3 regions of the Chryseobacterium sp. G0201 genome follow, and region 1 is predicted to be linked to each of the others. Evidence: riboswitches for the same ligand, from Rfam matches in the RefSeq annotation. Region 1 holds a riboswitch; each other region holds the start of a gene.
What was found. A riboswitch is a leader RNA that binds a small molecule or an ion and turns the genes downstream of it on or off. The one in region 1 is predicted to bind S-adenosylmethionine.
Positions count from the first base shown of each region.

Region 1 (5,550 bases):
ATAGAAACCAACATCATTTCAAGTGCTGAATTTATCCTTAAAACCTTAAAAAACGTTCAGAGTCTTTCTGAAACCAAATTCAAAAGCACAAATTCTTATCATTTAAAAACCAATCTTCAGTTTCCTGCCGATTATGGTCTTGGAAGTAGTTCTACTTTGATGAATAATCTTGGAGAGTGGGCTGAAATTGATTCTTTTCATTTAAATTCCATCAGTTTGGGAGGAAGCGGTTACGATATTGCGGTCGCAAAAGAGAAATCTGCTGTGCTTTTTCAAAGCAAACCTGAGATCAAATATGAAAGGGTGAATTTTAATCCTTCTTTTAAAAATGAATTAATTTTTATTCACTTAAATCAAAAGCAGGATAGCCGCGAGGGAATCAATTTTTACAAGTCAAAAACGAAGTCTCAAAAACTGGTCGATGAATTTTCGAATCTTACAAAGAATATTTTACTATGTAACGAATTGGAAAATTTTTCCGAACTAATGTTGGTTCATGAGCAAAAAATCTCAAATTTCCTTGAAATTCCCACAGTTAAACAAAAGTTTTTTACTGATTGTCCTGTTTTCGTTAAAAGTTTAGGTGCTTGGGGTGGAGATTTTGTCATGAGTGCCAAATTTGATGGCTTTAAGGACTATTTTTGGGGAAAAGGTTTTACTACTATTTTTGAATGGTCTGGTATAATTGATTTATAATCAATATTTTACAAAATTCCATTTTTATTTGCCATTCTGACTTATATCATTATATTTAAACCACCTTTAACAATTAATTAATATTAATTTTGTTGAACCCAATAAAGAAATAGAAAATATAAGTAAAATGAAACACGCTAAAATCATCCAAGATTTAGAAAAATTAGGGATTAAAGGAGACTATGAAATTCAATATAATCCTTCTTATGAAGAGTTGTATCAAGCAGAAATCTCTCCTGAAAATCAAGGCTTTGAGAAAGCTGAGCTTACAGAATCTGGTGCGGTATCAGTAAAAACAGGAATTTTCACAGGTCGTTCTCCTAAAGATAGATACATTGTACAGGATGATGTTACAAAAGACACGATTTTCTGGGATGGTAAAGTTAATTTGCCAACTTCTCCGGAAATTTTCCAGTCTTGTAAGGAATTAGTGTTGAACCAACTTTCAACTTCTAAGAAAATTTATGTTGTAGATGCTTTCTGTGGAACGAATGCAGATACAAGACTTAAAGTAAGATTCATCGTTGAAGTTGCATGGCAGGCGCATTTCGTTACTAATATGTTTATCCGTCCTTCTCACTACGAGTTGGAAAACTTCGGAGAGCCGGATTTCACTGTAATCAACGGTTCTAAAACTACAAACCCGAACTGGGAAGCTCAAGGGTTAAATTCTGAAAACTTCGTAATGTTCAACCTTACTGAAAAGCTTCAGATCATCGGAGGAACTTGGTACGGTGGAGAAATGAAAAAAGGAATGTTTGCAATGATGAATTATTACCTTCCATTGAAAGGTATGGCATCAATGCACTGTTCTGCAAACGTAGGTGAAGAGGGAGATGTTGCTCTTTTCTTCGGACTTTCGGGAACAGGAAAAACGACTTTATCAGCAGATCCAAAAAGATATTTGATCGGTGATGATGAACATGGTTGGGATAACAATGGTGTATTTAACTACGAAGGTGGTTGTTATGCAAAAGTGATCGACCTTTCTGAAGAAAAAGAACCGGATATTTTCAGAGCGATCAAAAGAGATGCGCTTCTTGAAAACGTTGTCGTTAACAACGGAGTTTCTGATTATACAGACGGATCAATCACTGAAAACACAAGAGTTTCTTATCCGATTTATCATATCAATAAAATTGTTTTGCCTTCAAAAGCAGGTCACGCAAGCAAGATTGTTTATCTTTCAGCTGATGCGTTCGGAGTATTGCCTCCGGTATCTGTTTTGGATGAAAACCAGGCACAATATCACTTCCTTTGCGGTTATACTTCAAAATTAGCCGGAACTGAAAGAGGAATTACTGAACCTGAACCATCTTTTTCACCAGCATTTGGTGAAGCGTTCTTAACATTACACCCAACAATGTATTCAAAAACATTGATCGGAAAAATGAAAGAACACGGTGCAAAAGCATATTTGGTTAATACAGGTTGGAACGGTACTGGAAAGAGAATTTCTTTAAAAGATACAAGAGCAATTATTGATGCAATTATTGATGGTTCTATCGAAGATGCGCCAAAAACTAGAATTCCTATCATGAATTTGGAAGTTCCTACGGAGTTACCAAACGTTTCAGAAGGTATTTTAGATCCTAGAAATACTTATAACGATGCTTCCGAATGGGAAGAAAAAGCAAAAGATCTTGCTGCAAAATATATCAAAAACTTTGATCAGTATTGTAATACAGAAGAAGGGGAAAAGCTTATCGCTTCCGGACCTCAATTACAGCAACAGACAACAAACTAAAAATAGAAATCCTCATCAATGCGATGAGGATTTTTTTTGTATATATATTTAGATGCTTCGACTCCGCTCAGCATGATATTCCTAATACTAATCGTTTTATTACAACATACTTTATTAGCGATGTCATGCTGAGCGGAGTCGAAGCATCTCTTATTTTGAATTTTAATAAATTATTTAAAACTCAAAATCGCCAATCTATATCCATCCATTCCAAAACCGGACAAAACCGCATCAGTATTTGCAGCCGTCACAGACTTCTGGCGAAATTCTTCTCTTTTATAAATATTACTAATGTGAACTTCCACTTTTTGCTTCTGAATATTCTTTAAACAATCAGCAATCGCGTAAGAATAATGCGTAAAAGCTCCCGGATTGATCACCAGCGCATCAAAATCATCTTCCTGAAGTCTGTTAATCAACTCACCTTCAATGTTTGATTGGTAATATTGTATTTCATGAGAAGAAAATTCAGACTTTACATTTTCCAAATAATCTTCCATAGAAACTGTTCCGTATATTTCTGGTTCTCTTGTACCTAAAAGATTCAAATTAGGACCATTGACAATTAAAATTTTCATTCTATAAAATTAAAAACTTTTTTCAATTAAGACTGAAATTTTTCATTTTTAGTGAAAATCCACTTTTACATTATTTTTAATGATATTTCTCATATTTGAAAATTTAACATTTTGTATAACTGTCTATTTTAGTGATTTTTAAGTTTAAATTAACTTAATTTTCATAAAATTATAATTAAAAAACTTAAAGTCTACTTGTTTTGTAGACTAATTGTTTTTAGATTTGCAGTCATATTTCGATCGGCTTATAAAGAAAGATGGAGGGAACTGACCCTATGAAATCTTAACAACCTGCAGAAAGCAAGGTGTTACATTCAGCCTTTAAAGGAACAATAAGCATTTGGTTAATCGTATTTATCGATGCCCTTTGCTAACTTTTCTGCAAAGGGTTAATTTTTAATATTTGATAAATAAAATTGATTATGATTAGCAAAAAATTAATTAATTCTAAAATTTGGATTCCGCCAGTTGCTGTGTTTTTCTTAGGAATTGCAAGTGTACATGGGCAGGACACAAAAAAAGATACTCTTCGCGAAAAAGAAATAGATGAAGTAGTCGTGGTAGCTTACGGAAAAGCTAAAAAAACAAGTTATACAGGTTCGGTAGCAACGATTTCGAGTGAAAAGATCAATAACAGGCCAGTTACCAATATTACAAAAGCTTTGGAAGGACAAGTTCCGGGGCTTCAGGCAGTAAGTTCCTCAGGACAGCCAGGTTCAACAGCTTCGATCAGAATTCGTGGAATTGGTTCAGTGAGCGCTTCAAGCAATCCGTTGTTTGTCGTTGACGGAATTCCTTTTGACGGAAATATCAATTCCATCAGCCCAAACGATATAGAATCGATCAGTGTTTTGAAAGATGCAACGGCTAGTTCATTATACGGTTCAAGAGGAGCTAATGGAATTATTATCATCACAACAAAATCAGGTAAAAAAGGAGAGGCTCGAGTGAATTTTAATATCAGTCAGGGTTTTTCAAGCAGAGCAGTAAAAGATTATGAGCAGGTAAGCACCGATCAATATTACGAATTGTATTGGGAAGCATTGAGAAATGGTTATAAATCAAGTCAAGTTTCTTCTCAGCAGGCTGCGCAGATGGCAACTGATAATTTGGTGAATGCTTTGGGAATTAATCCTTATGGAGCAGGTTACCCAAGCCCTGTAGGAACAGACGGGAAACTTTTAACAGGTGCAACAACTTTATGGAATGACAACTGGAAAGATATTTTGCAAAGAACAGCTTCAAGAAATCAGGTTGACTTAGATTTCAGTGGAGGAAATGAAAAGAGTAATTATTTTTTCTCTTTAGGATATTTGGATGATAAAGGAATTGCGATAGAATCTGGTTTTAAAAAATACAGTGCAAGATTAAAAATCAATTCTGAAGTTAAAAAATGGTTGAATGTCGGAGCGAATTTAGCCTACACGAACAGTCTTCAGGAGGCACCGCCTTCGTCAGATTCAAGAACAGATAACGTGATCAATGCGGCGAGAGTGATTCCGTCTTTTTATCCTTATTATGAAAGAAATGCTGACGGAAGTTATAAATTGGATTCCAACGGAAATTACATTTATGATTTCGGGAAATACAGACCAACAAGCGCTTTGCAGAATGAAAATGCAGCCGCTACGTTGCCTTTAGATAAAAATGAAAACAGAGAAGATAACTTTTCAGGAAAAGGTTTTGCAGAATTTACTTTCTTGCCGGAACTGAAATTCAGAACAAGCTTTTCTGTTGATTTAGTGAATTACAACGGTCATTATTATACCAATCCATTGTTGGGAGAAGGTGCGGAAATTGGAGGTTCGGTAACGAAAACCAACTCGAGAACGCTTTCTTATACGACAAGTAATATTTTGACTTACGATAAAAAATTCGGACAGCACCACATCAATATTTTGGGTGGTCAGGAATTTTATCATTATGAATATCAGACGATTTCTGGAAGCAGAAGCCAGTTTTCACTTCCTTACTACTATGAACCGGATGCAGCAGCGTTGTTAGGTGGTTTCAGTGGAAACAGCGATAAGTTGGGATTATTAAGCTTCTTAGGAAAAGCAGAATATGATTATCAGAATAAATACTTCCTTTCCGGATCAGTAAGATCTGATGGATCTTCAAGATTTTCTCCTGAAAACAGATGGGGAACGTTCTGGTCAGTCGGTGGTTCTTGGAAAGCTTCGAATGAAGATTTTATTAAAAATTTAAATTTCTTCAATCAATTAACGCTTCGTGCGAGTTATGGAGGGCAAGGAAACGATAAATTAAGTACGTATTATGCTTACCAAAGTTTATATACTTTTTACAATAATTTGGGTGAAGGTGGAACGGTAGCTAGTAAATTACCAACTCCGGATTTAAAGTGGGAAACCAACCTTAATTTAAATGTAGGTTTGGAATTCGCGATTTTGAAAAACAGAATTAAAGGTAACGTAGAATATTTCCAACGCCAAAGTAAAGATCTTTTATTTGGAATGCCTTTGGCGCCGTCATTAGGTTTTACCGAGTATCAGGCAAATATTGGCGAAT
Region 1 is NZ_CP033917.1:1,906,908-1,912,457, forward strand. It holds gene EG348_RS08575 (GYDIA family GHMP kinase) at 1-696, shown strand, start outside; gene pckA (phosphoenolpyruvate carboxykinase (ATP)) at 824-2,443, shown strand; gene EG348_RS08585 (type II 3-dehydroquinate dehydratase) at 2,614-3,021, opposite strand; SAM riboswitch class I at 3,264-3,360, shown strand; gene EG348_RS08590 (SusC/RagA family TonB-linked outer membrane protein) at 3,444-5,550, shown strand, end outside.

Region 2 (5,550 bases), 610 kb from region 1:
TCCATAATCGGTTTTCTTTCGCAAAAGCCTGCGTCAATCTCGAACCTACCCATAAATAACCACTGATCGTAGCGACCAATTGTAAGGCAATAAAAACATTTACTATTTTTCCAAAAGAATGACCAAGCATATTATTTGCTGCTTCCCTCATTACATCTTCTTTTCCTGCCAATTGGTGGATCGGAGCATGTTTCAACATAATGTAATTGATCAAAATATAGCAAACCGTTACGAAAACTGTTCCTACGATCAATGCTTTGGGAAGATTTTTTTGAACATCTTTAATTTCTCCTGCAATGTATGAGGCAGAGTTCCAACCTGTATATGAATAGGTTACGAAAACCAAAGAGGTTGCAAAGGCAGGAAGCATCATTTCGTCTTTCCAGCTATCTGTAAAACTTAGACTATTTCCAATTTGGGGTTCAGAAAGGACAACACCTAAAATGATCAAAACAATGATAAAAGCAATTTTTATAAACGTAAAAAAGTTATGAAACCGACTTGAAGCTTTTAAACTAAATGATAAAGACAGCGCCACCAAAAAGATGACGACAACCGAAAACCAGGTTCCAAAAGTAAAATCAAAGGCCGAAAGATATTTTGACATTGCCAAAGCCGCCAAAGCTACAGGCGAAGAAAAGCCGATTATCAAAGAGATCCAGCTCACCAAATAGCCTAAAAGTGGATGATATGTTTCTTTAAGATAAATAAAGTCTCCACCATTTCCTTTAAAATGAGATCCCAATTCTGCATAACAGAACGCTCCAAATAGAGCCAATACCCCACCAATCATCCAAAGCAAAAAAATACTATACGTATTGGTAACATCTACCAGCTGGAAACCTAAGGTCGTAAAAATCCCCGTCCCGATCATATTGGATACAACGATGGCGACTGCTGTTTTCCAGCCTATTTGATGTGAAGTAGTGCTCATTTTATATAGACTTTAAGAACATAGAGTAAAGAAAAAAGACGTGAAATTGGGTCAATATATCTTTTACAGTTTCATTTATATTCTTCATTTAATTAAAAATTAAAATTAACTCTTCCGAAGAAATAACTTCCCAATGTTCCCATCTGAACCGGCGCGTATTTGAAAACTCCGTAATAAGAATTTTCATAGATCTGCAGATCAGGGAAAACATCCAATAAATTGTTGGCTCCAATCGTAAGGTTTACATTTTTAGTAATATCATAACCAACGCTGACATCCGTTACAATTTTAGGAGCAAACTCCTGAACCCCTCCGAAAGGATATCCGTCTCTGATGACCTTGCCAAAATACGTATTTCTAACTAAGAAATTGAATTTACCAATCCCGTAATTCAAACCTAAAGTCGCTTTTGCTTTCGGAGAAAGAGTTTCAATAATATTAATTTGATCCGGCCCGAAAAATTCGTTCTGAGGAGTTCCTAAGTTCTGAGGAAAATGGAAGTCTGTGATCTTGGTTTCGGTGTAATTTCCGGCTAAATTGATGTTTAAATTTCCTCCAGCCAATTTCCAGTCGTAGGAAACTACTAAATCAACACCTTTTGTTTCCGTATCAATCGCGTTGGCGAAGAATCTTCCGCTTTCTGCAACATTATTTTCACCGACCAACTCAGGATCTGACAATCTTTCATCCGTGATGTTGCTGGTGATAACGATTCTGTCTTTTACACCAATCCAATATCCGTCCAAGGTGATGAAAAGTCCTTTGGCAGGCTTTAAAGTAAATCCAAGACTTCCGTTGACAGAAGTTTCCTGTTTTAATTTATCAAAACCAAGAACCTCAGCCGCTTTACTGTCTGTCGTAAATATCCCTTTTCTAACAATTCCGATTCCTGAAGTTGAAATATCAGCATACGAGTTATTAAAATATTGCTGTTGCAGAGATGGCGCTCTGAAGCCTGTTCCCACCGCTCCACGAATCGCGTAATTTTTTATGAATTCATATCTAATGGCTAATTTTCCATTCAACGTATTTCCGAAGTCGGAATAATTTTCAAACCTTGCAGCAGCATCGATATTTAATTTTTTATCTAAATCGTAGGAAACATCTGCATAAACTGCTGTAGAATGTCTTGATTTTTTCAAAGCATTGTCGGGAGAAAAGCCCATAAAAGACTGTGATCCACCATTTCCAATAACTGTAGATCCGGGCGTTGCAATATTTCCATTGATATCATATCTCGCATAAGATGCTTCATCTCCAGCCTTGATTTGATATTCCTCAAACCTAAATTCTCCTCCGAAAGCAATATTGAAATTATTTAAATTCTTAGAAACATCAAGATTTATGGTGTTTTGGAGAAAGCTGTGGGCTCCCGCATAGAAACTTGTCGGAGATTTCGCGCCTAAAGAAGCATTATTGGTATTGTCAACGTTATAATTAAATGTATTGCTTCCGAAAGTATTGCTCAGGTCGAAAAACCAATCGTTGAGATTATATTTCGTTCCGACAGCGTAAGAAAGATCGTACACTTGAGATTTTAAATTAGCCTGAAAGCCATTTGGATAAATTGAAGAAACGATATTATCTTTCTCACTTGGAAGTCTTCTGAAACCAAATCCCACACCTTCTTTTAAGCTGAAGCCTCCAAAAGTATAGAGCTTAAAATGATCATTAAAAGGATATTCTGCATTGAAAAACAACTGACCCTGTTTTATCTGAGCATCACCGATCTGGAAATTGAAATCGTCTCGGGTTAAGCCTCTTTGTCTGATAATTTCGTCGTCAGAAGCTCTTGCTCCATCAGGATCATCAGCAAATTCATAGGCAAAATTATCTCCGAAAATATCTAAATCGTGATTCTGCGTTCTCGTTGTTTTTCCTCTCTGACTTAATTGTAATGATAAGTTGATGTAACTTTTATCTTTTCCTAAAGAAGTTCCGTAATTAACTGCTCCCTGATACGTTTCGCCATCATTTCTCCCTGATAATCCATAGTTTAAACTTGCCGAAGCGCCAATATCTTTTTTAAGAATAATATTAATAACTCCTGCAATGGCATCAGAACCGTATTGAGCAGCGGCTCCGTCTCTTAGGACTTCAATTCTGTCTATTGCAATCACCGGAATTGTGCTTAAATCTGTCCCAACAGAACCGTTTCCTACTGTATTTTGATAATTAACCAGAGATGTTGTATGTCTTCTTTTTCCATTCACCAAAACCAAAACCTGGTCAGGTCCCATTCCTCTTAAAGTCATAGGATCAATATGTTCAGTTCCGTCAGACGCAGATTGTCTCACCGCATTAAAAGACGGAATTACATAGTTTAAAAGATCCTGAACCGTCGTTTGAGGTGCCGATTTTTGTATTTTTTCAATATTGATAACATCTACCGGAACAGGAGTTTCTAGTTTTGTTCTTTTAGCATTTCGGTTTCCGACAATAATGACGTCTTCAATTTGTTTTTCTTTTTCAAGTTCCTGAGCCGATACGAAAACCGCTCCAAGCAATAATACTGATATGCTTAGTTTCTTCATCTTTTGTTTTTTGCAAAATTAATAATAAACCCTGACGGACAAAAATCCGCCAACAAAGATTGTCAAGAAATGGAATGAATATTTAGAATATTGCTTCACTTATCTACCCTCAATCGGGTTGGAATTAGCACCATTACACGCTGGAATTGTGTCGGTTGCTAAGGTTTCACAGGGCCAAATCCCTCCACCTTTCTTGATAAATCTACTGCAAAGGTAGATTAATAATTTAAAACTGCAAAAATTTGTGAATTTCGAAGTGTTAAAATGTGAATTATACCGTAAATAAAAAGAGAGATAATTTTCATTACCTCTCTCTCTTTATTTAAAATATATTTATTTAATAATCATCTTCTGGATAGCAACTCCGGTTTCTGATTTTAAATGAACCAGATACATTCCGGCAGAATAATTGGCTTTTAATTCATAAGTTCCATTTTCATTTTTTAATTTAAATGAATCCATTTTTTTGCCACTCATGTCATAGATTGCAATTTCGCCGTTTTTAGCTTTATGATAAATTAGTTTCGCCAAACCATTTTTCACAGGATTGTCTGCGATTTGAAGCGATAATTTATTTTCTGCATTTACGTCAACTGTAGATAAAGTTCCGGTATAATTTCCGAAAATTCTAAATTCTCCCGGCTGAAGATTGATCGGAGCTGTTGTAGAAGTGATATTTGAAATCGTATTATCCATTAAATTTTTCCATTGTCCTGTGTATGGAAAATATGGTACCACATCTTTTGCAGAGGTATCGTAATTGGCTATAACTACAACATTCTGAACAGTACTCGCCGCGTTATCGTATACATAAATTCTTGTAATTAATCCATTCGGATCATTGGTAAGATTGTTTGATTCTACAGAATATGTTTTTGATTTGAAAACCGGATACAAACTTCTAAGATTGATAATCTGAGCCCAAGTATCATAAACCGCTTTTCTGTTTGCGTTTGTGTCATAACCTAAAGAAAAAGCAATTGGTTTTTCATCTGTTCTGCAACCGTTGTTGATAGATCCGTCTCCACATCTGTTGATGCTGAATTCATAGCCCAATTCGCCAAACTGCCAGATCATTTTTGGGCCGGGAATTGTGAAGAATGTTGCTCCGAAAGTTTTCATTCTGTTCAGCGCAGTATTCAGATTTTTAACATCATAAGCTCCGTTTACAGCTCCATAAGCAAGATTTTTAAACATTAATCTCTCTTCGTCATGGCTTTCTCCATATCCAACCGCATGCATATTGGTGAAACCGTGAAGCGTATGATTCATTCTGTCAAAGCTGCTGTTTTCTTTGTAGCCCATCGTATTTTGGTTGTACGCGCCATTTTGATTATTCCAAAGCATTATGCCTTTTCCTTCTGCAACTCTATAATTTGCCCATTGCTGCTCTTCTGCATCTGTTCCTAAATGTTCGAAGATCATATAAGAATTCGGATCAATTGCCCACTGTTTATCGGCATAATATTTCATGATGTCTACTCTATCCTGCTGATAAGCATTGGTACAAGCTTCATCATTCTCAGAACAGCTTTGCGTGAAGCCTTTTGTAAGATCCCAACGGAAACCGTCGATATGATATTCTGTCAACCATTGTTGCAATGTTCTTTCAACGTAATATTTAGTTGATGGGCTTGTATGGTTAAAATCATTGAAAACATTATACGAATGTTTCGGAACTGTATTAAAATATGGGTTATTTGGAGCAACATCACCGTAACCATCTCCATCCGGATCAACATTCCAAAGTCTTACCAACGGAGAACGTCCTGTCGCATGATTAAAAGCAACATCCAGAATGACTGCAATTCCGTTTTGATGGCATAAGTCTACAAACTCCTTGAATTTTTCGGGAGTTCCGTAAGCTTTATCCAAAGCATAATGGAATGAAGTGTTGTATCCCCAGGAAAGATTCCCTTCAAATTCCATGATCGGCATCAATTCAATTGCGTTGATCTTTAAATTTCTTAAATACGTAATTTTATTGATTAATGACTGCCAGTTTTTTTCCTGAGTAAAATCTCTAAGCAACAATTCATATACCACTAAATTTTCTTTGTTTGGTCTCTGGAAGTTTGTAGT
Region 2 is NZ_CP033917.1:1,300,356-1,305,905, forward strand. It holds gene EG348_RS05745 (APC family permease) at 1-934, opposite strand, end outside; gene EG348_RS05750 (TonB-dependent receptor plug domain-containing protein) at 1,027-3,468, opposite strand; SAM riboswitch class I at 3,565-3,671, opposite strand; gene EG348_RS05755 (alpha-amylase family glycosyl hydrolase) at 3,802-5,550, opposite strand, start outside.
Region 2: linked by a shared signal. The riboswitch ahead of EG348_RS05750 (TonB-dependent receptor plug domain-containing protein) and the one ahead of EG348_RS08590 (SusC/RagA family TonB-linked outer membrane protein) in region 1 are both predicted to bind S-adenosylmethionine.

Region 3 (5,550 bases), 140 kb from region 1:
CACAAACGGGTTTTCTTCATATACTTTAGACATTGCCCTGATTCCGTACGAGCTTAAAAATTCTTTTTCATCAAGCATTCTTGTCAGAACTTTCGACAATCTGTTTTTACGCAGAATACTCATCAAATGCTTTCTTCCGTGACCTTCCTCTTCCCAATGAGACACAAGTTTTGTTAATTCCGGTTTGTTTTTTAAGATCCATTCCATTCTTGTCGTAAAGTTTGGCATCTTATCAAGCAAATGATGATCAATAACTTCCACAGCAAACAAAGGAATTAGCCCGACAATACTCCTTAAACGTAAAGTAGCACTTTCACCGTTTCCTAGTTGAAGCACGTCATAGAAAAATCCGTCTTCTTCGTTCCATAGACCTTCTTTTCCGTCACCCATGTTTTCCATGGCTTCAGCAATGTAAAGATAATGTTCAAAGAATTTGATCGCCATATCTTCGTAAACCTGATAATATTGAGCAAGTTCCATTGCCATTCTCATCATATTCAGAGCGTACATTGCCATCCAGCTTGTTCCGTCGGCTTGTTCGAGATGCTGACCGTCTTTCAATTCCATATTTCGGTCAAAAGCTCCGATATTATCGAGTCCTAAGAATCCTCCACCAAAGATATTTTTTCCGTTTTTGTCTTTTCTGTTAACCCACCAAGTAAAATTTAGAAGCAGTTTTTGAAAAACTTTTTCTAAAAATAAAAGATCAGGTTTTCCATTTGTTTTTTCATCGATTTTAAAAACACGGAAGCACGACCAGGCATGAACTGGCGGATTTACATCACTCAAGTTCCATTCGTAAGCCGGAAGTTGTCCGTTCGGATGCATGTACCATTCTTTGGTCAATAAAAGAAGCTGGTTTTTGGCAAATTCAGCATCAATGATGGCAAAAGGAACACAGTGGAAAGCCAGATCCCAAGTTGCATACCAAGGATATTCCCACTTATCAGGCATGGAAATAATGTCTTTGTTATGCATGTGATTCCACTCCGTATTTCTTACATAATTATTGAAATCTCTTGGAGCCTCAAAATTAGGATCACCTTTTAACCATTTTCCAACATTATAATGATAAAATTGTTTGTTCCAAAGTAATCCTGCGAAAGCTTGTCTTTGTACATTTTTTTCGTCTTCACTGTTTACATCATGCTGAATTTCATGATAATATTCATCAGCTTCGGAAATTCTTGTTCTAAAAATTTCATCAAATTGATTAAATGGTTCATCAGTTTCATTCGGAGAAAGTCTGAAATCAAAAGTTTTTGATTCTCCGGCTCCAATCATTTCATCAATTAAAAAAGAAGCTTTTGTACCTCTTTTTTCTGGATTTACAGTATTACTTCCATAAATGATATGATCATTAATTCCGTCTTTAAAATAGGTGTTTCCGGAATAAAGTGTTCCGTATAATTTGGGACAATTCGTCTCATTTTCACAAAAAACGCTATTTGAATTACTCTTTCTGGAATAGAATTTTTTAATAGAAATACTGTCATGATTAATATCGATACAGCTTTCCGAAGAAGCATTTAGCTGACCTTTGTAAGTATTGTAGCCCCATTTCCAGTTGTTTCTGAACCAGACGGTCGGAGCAACCAATATAGGCGCATCATTCTGACTTCTGTTGGCTACCGTTACCCTTACTAAAATATCATTATGTTCAGCTTTACAATATTCAATGAAAATATCAAAATATTCATTGTTATTAAAGATTCCGGTATCAAAAATCTCGTATTCAGGTTCTTTTTTGCTTCGTCTCCCATTTTCGGAAATTAATTGATCATAAGGAAACTCGTTGATGGGATATTTATATACCATCTTCATGTAACTGTGAGTAGGGGTGTTGTCTAAATAATAAAAGATTTCTTTAATATCTTCACCATGATTTCCCTGATGATTGCTCAACCCGAAAAATCGCTCTTTTACCATCTTATCTTTTTTGTTCCAGAAAGAAAGCGCAAAACATAAAAGCTGCTTCGGATCAGAGATTCCTGCGATGCCTTCTTCTGCCCATCTGTAAGCATAGCTTTCGGCTTTGTCATGACTTGTAGATCCCCACGCATTGCCGTCCGGACTGTAGTCTTCACGCACATTTCCCCATTGTCGGTTACTTACATAAGGTCCCCAGTTTTTCCAGTCTTTATCTTGTAATCTTTGTTTTTCAACACTCATATTTCATCACTTTTCATTACGAAGGTAAGTTTTTTGAAAAATAATTCCAACATTTTGAATTTGAAGAATACTTAACATGTCCTTGGAACTCTTTTGTTTAAAGGCTTTTCGAGATTAAATTAAATTTTTATAAATATTTAAAAGAAAATTTCTATCTTTGCAGCATTCGATCATTCACATATTGAAAATGTTATCAAGAAAGGTTGAGGGATTAGACCCTGTGAAACCTTAGCAACCCTTTGCGCAAGCGAAGAAGGTGCTACGTTCTACCAAAATTTATTTGGACAGATAACTTACTGAAGTTCTTTCAGCCATTTCTAATGGCATTTTCAAATTGTATTATCAAAAAGTATAATAGAATTGAAAACAGAACTAAACTATATTAATCTTTCGTATCAAACGAATTCCAAAAAGGAATACAATATCCCGTTGAGCTATCAGCTTTTCGGGAAAGACCTGTTTTCAGCACCGATCATTTTAGTTAATCATGCCTTAACCGGAAATTCAGATGTTTCAGGAGAAAAAGGATGGTGGAAAAAATTAATTGGTGAAAATCAGGTTATCGATACAAACAAATATACAGTTCTGTGTTTCAATATTCCCGGAAACGGTTATGATAATTTTTTAATTGATGAATATGAAGATTTCACGCCTTCAGATATTGCCAATATCTTTTTAAAAGGCCTTGAAAAACTTAATATAAAAAACTTGTACGCCATTATTGGAGGTTCTCTAGGAGGTGGAATCGGCTGGGAAATGTTGACAAAAAATCCAAATCTTGCCGAGATCTTCATCCCAATTGCCTGCGATTACAAAACGCACGATTGGCTTCATGCACAATGTCTGGTTCAGAAATTTTTATTAAATGGAAATGATAAACCACTGCAAAAAGCCAGAATTCATGCGATGTTGTGTTACAGAACACCTCAATCTTTAAACGATAGATTTCAAAACAAATATAATCAGGAAAAACAGCTTTTAGAATCGGAAGATTGGCTTGTTTATCACGGAAATTCATTAAACGAAAGATTTAGTTTAAAATCTTATAAACTGATGAATCATCTATTAATGAACATTAACGCAGAAGAAATTCAATTGGAGAAAATCCAGGCGCGAATGCACATGATCTCCGTTGATACAGACTTATTCTTTCCTGCTTCCGAAATCCGAATGTGTTTTGAAAAGCTTAAAGAAAAAAAGGAAAATATTTTCTATCACGAGATCAAATCAATTCATGGGCACGACGCCTTCTTAATGGAATACGAACAATTAAATAAAATCATTAAAAATATTTTATAGACGATGAAAAATGCTAACGAAATAAAATTTTTGAAAAACAGATCAATCATTAAATTTGAAGGAGAGGATTTCTTAGGTGAAATAGGGATTGACGGACGAATTTTTAAAGCGCTTACTTTAGCGCGAATCAGTGTTGGAGTAATTTCTCAACAGGCAATTGAAAACGGATTATCAATTTTGGTTCAGGAAGCTGACTCTGAAAAAGCGGTAAATTGTCTGATTGACGAATTTGAAGCAGAAAGAAAATCAGGGAAAGTTTCTCAGATTTACAGCATAAATAATGTGTCAGTTTTAGGCTTTGTTGCAGAAGATTTCAACAAAATTTTGGCAGAATTAGCTAGAAATAACGTTTTCCCGTTACTTTTAAATCAAGTAGCAAGTGAAGGACGTGTAAATATCGTGGTAACTTCTTCGCAAGATGAAAAAGCGAAAAATATCATCGAATCCGAAATTTCTAAAAAACCAAAAACGGTTCATTTAGCAATTATCGGTCATGGAAATGTGGGAAAAACTTTGATCGAACAGGTTTTACAGTCATCAGAAGAAATCAGAAGACGTAAAAAAATCGATCTTAAAGTTGTTGCAGTTGCCAATTCAAGAAAAATTGCTTTCAACAAGAAAGGTTTTGATGCCAACTGGAATGATGAGGTTTTAACGGCAGAAAGTCCGTCAGATGTTCAGGAATTAATTAAATTCTCGAAAGAAAATCAACTGGAAAACCTGATCGTTGTTGATAATACCGCGAGTAAAGATTTTGTTCATAATTATCATGCTTTAGCAGAAAATGGATTTGACTTGGTCTCTTCCAATAAAATTTTCAACACACTTCCAATCGAAGAATACCGTAAACTAAGATATACGTTGAACAAAAATAACAGACGTTATTTGTATGAAACGAATGTTGGGGCGGGTTTACCATTAATCGATACAATAAAATTATTACACCTTTCAGGAGAAAATATCACAAGAATCAAAGGCGTATTCTCCGGAACATTGAGCTATGTTTTCAATAATTTTTCTTTGAGAAATGATAAATTTTCAACAATCATCAATGAAGCTTTAGAAAAAGGTTATACAGAACCGGATCCAAGAGAAGACTTGTCAGGAAATGATGTTGCTAGAAAATTATTGATTCTGGCTAGAGAACTAGATTTAATAAATGAATTTGACGATATCAATGTTCAAAATTTAGTACCTGAAAGTTTATCATCTATTTCTAAACCGGAATTTCTTACAAGACTTGCAGAATTAGATGATGAATACCAAAAAATAAAGGAAAACCAAGAACCTGGTCATGTATTAAGATATGTTGGAGATTTACATGGAGATCTGCAAAAAGATAAAGGTGAATTGGATGTGAAATTAATTTCTGTTCCCGCAACTTCCGCTTTAGGACAATTAAAAGGTTCAGATTCAATCTTTGAAATTTATACTGAAAGTTATGGTGAAAACCCAATCGTAATCATGGGAGCTGGAGCCGGAGCGCAAGTTACCGCAAGAGGTGTTTTCGGAGATATTTTAAGAGTAAGCGAAACTAAATAATCAGCGAACCCGAAGGGTTCAATATCAATAGCCGTAGGTGAAACCTATGGAACAAAATAATAACAAACAACCGTAAATAAAACCTACGGAAAATATAGAAATGGAAAACGAAAATTTTGAAACCTTCGCAATAAGAACGCAAACTGAAAGAACCCAGTTTGATGAGCATTCTACGCCATTATATCTTACATCCAGCTTTATTTTTGAGGATGCGGAAGATATGAGAGCAAGTTTTGCCGAAGAAAAGCCAAAGAATTTATACAGCCGATTTTCAAATCCTAATGTAACGGAATTCACAGATAAAATTGTGAAAATGGAAGGCGCAGAAGCAGGATATGCTTTTGCAACAGGAATGGCCGCGATCTATTCAACTTTTGCAACTTTATTGAATGCCGGAGATCACATTGTGAGCTGTCAGTCAGTTTTCGGATCTACTCACACGTTGTTTACAAAATATTTCCCGAAATGGAATATCGAAACAACTTATTTCAAAGCGCAAGATGCAGAAAACGTAGAAAAATATATTCAACCAAATAC
Region 3 is NZ_CP033917.1:2,044,742-2,050,291, forward strand. It holds gene EG348_RS09245 (MGH1-like glycoside hydrolase domain-containing protein) at 1-2,172, opposite strand, end outside; SAM riboswitch class I at 2,360-2,467, shown strand; gene EG348_RS09250 (alpha/beta fold hydrolase) at 2,533-3,471, shown strand; gene EG348_RS09255 (ACT domain-containing protein) at 3,475-5,013, shown strand; gene EG348_RS09260 (O-succinylhomoserine sulfhydrylase) at 5,114-5,550, shown strand, end outside.
Region 3: linked by a shared signal. The riboswitch ahead of EG348_RS09250 (alpha/beta fold hydrolase) and the one ahead of EG348_RS08590 (SusC/RagA family TonB-linked outer membrane protein) in region 1 are both predicted to bind S-adenosylmethionine.